DNA from 2 places in the Thalassotalea psychrophila genome. Region 1 is predicted to be linked to the other one. Evidence: predicted binding sites of a transcription regulator. Region 1 holds the regulator's gene; the other holds the start of a gene.
What was found. The regulator FNR, encoded in region 1, switches genes on or off when oxygen is low (the NO sensors DNR and NnrR bind a similar motif). The targets are predictions, from matches to a motif close to TTGATCTAGATCAA.
Positions count from the first base shown of each region.

Region 2: the regulator FNR is predicted to act here: its motif matches at 1,593-1,606, upstream of RGQ13_RS00365 (TraR/DksA family transcriptional regulator).

Region 1 is NZ_CP134145.1:2,233,849-2,237,057, reverse strand. It holds gene RGQ13_RS09075 (heavy metal translocating P-type ATPase) at 1-335, shown strand, start outside; gene ccoS (cbb3-type cytochrome oxidase assembly protein CcoS) at 343-546, shown strand; gene RGQ13_RS09065 (sulfite exporter TauE/SafE family protein) at 553-1,221, shown strand; gene fnr (fumarate/nitrate reduction transcriptional regulator Fnr) at 1,264-1,986, shown strand; gene uspE (universal stress protein UspE) at 2,150-3,070, shown strand; gene ttcA (tRNA 2-thiocytidine(32) synthetase TtcA) at 3,176-3,209, shown strand, end outside.
Region 2 is NZ_CP134145.1:90,786-93,994, forward strand. It holds gene RGQ13_RS00355 (EamA family transporter) at 14-868, shown strand; gene RGQ13_RS00360 (YdcH family protein) at 925-1,188, opposite strand; gene RGQ13_RS00365 (TraR/DksA family transcriptional regulator) at 1,211-1,486, opposite strand; gene RGQ13_RS00370 (GFA family protein) at 1,731-2,147, opposite strand; gene RGQ13_RS00375 (VF530 family protein) at 2,150-2,374, opposite strand; gene RGQ13_RS00380 (glutathione peroxidase) at 2,671-3,209, opposite strand, start outside.

The DNA of each region.
Region 1 (3,209 bases):
GAAAAACCGTTGCTATGGTTGGCGATGGAGTAAACGATTCGCCGGTGTTTGCGCAAGCACATGTGTCAATTGCAATGGGTAGCGGCACTGAAATAGCTAAAAGTGGTGCTGACGTCATATTGTTAAACAATCATTTATCAAGTCTATTAAGGCTTAAACAAATAGCGAAGAAAACCTCTAATATCGTAAAACAAAATTTTGCCTGGGCATTGGCTTACAACGCCATTATTTTACCACTTGCTGTTTGTGGTTTTATTACCCCATATATGGCAGTATTAGGCATGTCAGCAAGTTCAATTATTGTTGTGACCAATTCATTAAGATTATTAAAGTAGATATACCATGAGCGTTATTTATATCCTTATTCCTATTGCTATCATTTTTACGGCTATTGCAATTTATCTATTTTTTTGGGCAGTTAAAACAGAACAATTTGACGATTTAGAAAAGCAAGGGATGAGTATTTTGTTTGACGATGATGCAAATATCGAACAAAGTAAACCCTCATCACCTAATGATGATAAATCAAACAAAGTTGATCATTAACATTCTATGGAATTAGATTTTTTATCCGCATTTTTCATTGGCATTGCCGGCGCAGGCCATTGCGTTGCCATGTGTGGAGGCATTACGACAATGCTTACTGCATCAATCGCAGACAAATCTAAAGCCAATATCCCCCTTATTTTAGCGTACAACTTTGGCCGTATATTCTCTTATGCAGTTGCTGGTGCTATTGCTGGTTTTACGGGTTCGTTAGCGGCTAAATCACTTGGTTTTCCTATATTATGGTTAAAGGTTATAGCCGCATTATTTGTGATATTTTTAGGGCTTTATATTGCTAAATGGTCATTTGCATTAGCAAAGGTTGAAAATATAGGTAAAGTTCTATGGAAATATTTACAGCCACTAAGCAAAAAGTTTATACCGGTAACTAATGTAAAACAGTCATTATTTTTGGGGATGGTATGGGGATGGTTACCGTGTGGATTAGTTTACTCAACGCTAACTTGGTCTATCGCTAGCGCTTCTTGGTACAACGGTGCATTAATCATGTTAGCTTTTGGCTTAGGTACATTACCTGCTTTGCTTACTTTGGCATCTGGCTTCAAATTTGTAACCCAAATGTTACGCTCTGATCAAATTCGTAAATTAACAGCTATTTTACTTATTTTTTACGGTTCATACTCGTTATTTATTGCTCTAGAACAAATATTCTAGTACCCTTCCGCTATTAACATTGGAAGTAGATTGTAAAGAAATATGCCGCAAATAATACCTATTGCAAATAACATTAAATGTCAGAACTGTAGTATCAGTGAACTTTGTTTACCATTTAGTTTAAATGAAACAGAGTTGAACTTACTTGATGATATTATTCAACGCAAAAAACCAATTCAAAAAAACACCCAAATCTTTAAAGCGGGCGAACAATTGCAAACCCTTTATGCAATTAGATCAGGTACGTTTAAAACATTTATTATTTCTGAGCAAGGTGAAGAGCAAATTACTGGTTTTCATTTAGCCGGTGATTTAATGGGATTTGACGCCCTTTCACTGAAGAGCCATCCTAGCTTTGCTAAAGCATTAGAAACATCAATGGTATGTGAAATACCTTTTGAAGTACTTGATACTCTATCAAGCAAAATCCCTAAACTTAAAGCTCAGATGATGAGCTTAATGAGTAATGAAATACAATGTAATAGTGAAATGTTGCTGTTATTAAATCGAAAAAATGCTGAAGAGAAGTTAGCAACGTTTCTTGCTAACTATGGCCGTAGGTTAGGTAATCGTCATTTATCTTCAGTTGAATTTAACTTACCAATGACTCGTAGTGAAATTGGTAACTATATTGGTTTAACCATTGAAACAATTTCTCGTTTAATGACACGCTTTCAAAAAGAAGGCTTGATCAAGGTCGAGAATAAATTCATTACAATTCTAGATAAAGACGGCTTATTTGAGCTGGCCGGTTATACCAAGTAATCCCATCTACCTACCTATTTATGCGTTGATTTATACCAAATAGATTTTTTGATTTAAATCAACGTATTAATAAACTTCCAATAAATTTTAATAACATATTTGTAACAATCGCCAGATCATATTAAGCTTATATCAGCTTAATTATTTTTATATTGGTGAACGTATGGAAAGTTATCAGAATATATTAGTCGTTATTGACCCTACAACGGAAGAACAAAAAGCATTAGCAAGGGCATGTACCTTAGCTAAACATTCCGGAGCTAAAGTCACCGCCTTTTTATCTATTTATGATTTTTCCTATGAAATGACTACAATGCTATCTGGTGAAGAACGTGAAGCTATGCGTGAAACTGTGGTTAAAGGTAGAGAAAATTGGTTAACTGATTTAATTGAAGATTTTGATTGTGATATTCAAACGAAGGTTATTTGGCATAATCGACCTTTTGAAGCTATTTTAGCTGAAGTAAGAGATAATAATTTTGATGTTGTCATTAAAAGCACACACGCACACCCTACCTTACAATCAGTAATATTTACTCCTACCGACTGGCATCTTATTCGTAAGTGTTGGGTACCATTGCTGTTAGTAAAAGAACATACATGGCCTGATAACGGCCACATCTTAGCTGCTGTGAATGCTGGCAGCGAAGAAGAAGAGCATCAATCGTTGAATAACAAAATTTCTGAAGAAGCAATCAATCTAGCTGAACTGATAAATGCGGATGTGCATTTTGTTAATTCATATCCAGGTACACCAATAAACATTGCTATAGAAATTCCAGAGTTTGATGCCAATGAATATAATGATGCAATGAAACAGCACCATGTGGATGTAATGAAAGCACATGGTGACAAATTTGACATGGCCGAGCAGTATTTACACGTTGAAGAAGGTCTACCAGAAGATGTTATTGAAAAGGTCGCTAAACAAATAGATGCTGAATTAGTGATTTTAGGCACAATTGGCCGTACAGGTCTGTCTGCTGTACTTATTGGTAATACAGCAGAACATGTAATAGACAGGCTCAACTGTGATTTATTGGCATTAAAGCCTGACGGCTACCAATCGCCTTTCCTTAAATAATACTATTTAGCTTTAATAATCCTTATATACGCTTTTATTAAAGCTTTTAAGGATAATGGAGCTTAGGTATAATGCGCGCCTAAAGTTAACTAAACGGTACGCAACATGTCACTACAGACTCCCAATCAGTTATTAAACG
Region 2 (3,209 bases), 2.1 Mb from region 1:
CACTGGGAGTTTGATGATTTATTTAGTTGTAGTGTCGATAGTTTGGGCCTTCTCTTTTGGTTTAATTAAAGGACAATTAACAGGTATTCAACCGGAAGTAGTCGCTAGTATTCGCTTACTGTTATGTGTTGTAAGTTTTCTACCATGTTTGCTGTTTTTGAAATCATTTAAGCCTAATAGTAAATTGATGCTATTAGGGGCTTTGCAATTTGGCGTAATGTATCTCGCTTATATTCAATCTTATCAATACCTTCCTGGTTATCTAGTGGCAGTATTTACCATATTTACGCCTATGTATGTGTTGTTAGTTAATGCTGTTATTAATAAATACTTTAATATGAAACATTTATTACCAGTGTTGATCTCAATTGTTGGTGCTAGCGTTATTGTATTTAAATCTCCACAACAAGCTGAATTTATTACCGGTTTTTTATTACTACAACTTGCTAATATTGCTTTTGCCATTGGCCAGGTAAGTTATAAGCATGTAGCTAAAGATCAGCCCGATAGTGAGAACATGCTTTGGATGTATATTGGCGCAGCATTGTTGGCCAGTACTTATACTGTGATCAATGTTGATTTAAGTCAGGTAAATATTGCAGCTAAGCAGTGGTGGGCTCTTATTTATCTTGGCGTAATATCTTCAGGTTTGTGTTTCTATTTTTGGAATAAAGGAAGCAAGCAGGTAAATACCCCTACCTTGGCGGTAATGAATAACGGTTATGTACCATTAGCGGTGATTTTTGCCATTACATTCTTTGCCGAAAGTGCCGATTATATGCGCTTATCAATTGGCGGCGCACTGATCGGCTTAAGTGTGTATTTAGCGTATTCAATGCAGAAAAAACCAGTTAAAATCAATACATAAAAAATGCGCAGAAAGCGCATTTGATCAAACTTTATATAAAACTCTAGTGCAGCTAATTAAATAGATTGTGCTTGTTTAGCTTGATGCTTTTTTAACATCAAAAATAATTCATCTTTATGATTAAGACGGTTCATTTTAAGTTCATCTAAATATGTATCTGAAGTGTTTTCTACACCTTCTTCAATGCGAATAACTTCATGATCAAGTTCGTGATATTTTTTAAAAACTTTCGCAAAATGATTGTCATTCATTTTTAAGCTGCGGATCTCATCTTTAAATTCTGGAAATTCATGATGTAAATCGTGTTTATGTATGTTCATTATATCTTCCTGATTTTTTATGTTAGTACTTAATTTCTAAATTTTCACTGCACACAAAGCAGTGTTTGCTATATGGCAAAGCTTCTAAACGTTCATTGGAAATTAGTTTGCCACACTCAATACAAATGCCGTATTGTTCTGTTTGTAGCATTGCCAGTGTTTGTTTGATTCTTTGTAGCTCTTGCAACGTTTGTTGATGGATTTCATCAACACCTTCATCATTTTCAATATCCGCTAAGCGCTTACTTAATTCATTTTGCTTCGCTATTAATGAGACTTTTAGTTTCTCAACAATCATTGCCGTTTTCCTTATTTTGTTAATAGATCTCGGATGATGAGTGCTGAGCAAGTGCAGTTAATCACGAGTTAAGGTTGCTAGATTAGCGTGTATAGAAAACTACAATTTGATCTGGCTCAAAAATACTACAGTTGATTTAAAGCCGATGTACGCTAGATAGGGAGAGTGAGGAGATGTGCTCATTTTGATAAGAAATCTCAGTAAATGAGCACGATTATGTATCGGTTGATAGATGCAAGAAAGGTTATTTCGGGCCTTGTTCAAACTTTGGTAGTTGCTCAAAGCTTGTATGCCAATTAGGTGTTTCAGCGCAAAAAATATTTTGTGTAGGTTTTAGCTCAATCTCATCATCTAAGGTACCAACCGGCAGAACATAGAGTTGTTCTGTTTGCGTAAGCCAAGGCATAGTTGAACCACAGTTTTTACAAAAACTGGTGGCAAAGTATTTTGCATCCGGTACGGTATAGCGGCCAAGTGAGTCTTCTCCACTGAGCCAAGTAAACTGCGTTAAAGGTACAAAAATATTTGGTGCAAAGCCACTGCCGGTAACCTTGCGGCAACGGGAACAATGGCAGTATTGAAACATCTTTAATGGTTCACTTACTTGATAACGTACTTGCCCGCATAAGCAACTGCCTTGGTAACACTTAGCTTCACTCATTTTTACTCCAACTGATGTTTGTTTTTAATATAAAGTTGCTCAACTTTTTCGCGCGCCCAAGGCGTTTTACGTAAAAATTTCAAACTCGACTTAATGCTTGGATCAGTAGTGAAACATTTTATTTTGATTAACTTCCCAAGCTCAGCAAAACCAAAATGCTGTTCAAGATCTGTGACGATTTTTTGCAAGGTAACCCCATGTAAAGGGTTGTAAGGTTGATTGTCCATAGTGCTTTGAATTGATGGTTAATATGTAAATAGTAGCATTAAATAGTCATGATTTTCGTTAGTTTTAATACTGTTTAATGAAGTAAAACAAAAAATTGCTCCTCGATAACTGCTCCTGCGTTATTCTAACTACATACATCCTTGTATTAGTGCTTTTTGTCATATAGGCCATCCCTGGCCAAAAAAAGCCCCTATTAGAATTCTAAAAGGGGCTGAAAGTTGCAATAAGAAAGGAAGAGTCTTACCGCTTTTTCAAAGTGCGCGAGCACAATTTGTTTGGCAGATACTTACATAAACTAAGCTTTTAAATAAGCAGCAAGGCCTTCGCTGCTGCCAATATGGTTATTGTCAATAAATACCTGTGGCACTGTGTCATTACCGGTAATTGCTTTTAATGAGGTTAAGCTTGCGTCTTTGCCTAATTCGATTTCTTCAAAGCTGTAGCCGTTGTCGGTTAACAACTGTTTTGCTTTTGAACAAAACTGACAACCAGGTTTTGTGAAGATACTTACTGCTTGTGGTTTTTTAGCATTCGGGTTGATGTAATCAAGCATGGTATCGGCATCTGAAACTTCAAACGGGTCGCCTGGAACGTTAGGTTCGATAAACATTTTTTCAACAACGCCATCTTTAACTAGCATAGAGTATCTCCAGCTGCGCTTGCCAAAACCTATGTCTGACTTATCCACTAACATGCCCATGCCATCAGTGAACTCACCATTACCATCAGGAATTAACGTTACGTTAGCGCTTTCTTGATCTACAGCCCATGCGTTCATAACAAAGGTATCGTTTACTGATAAACAAACTATGTCGTCAACGCCGTTTTCTTTAA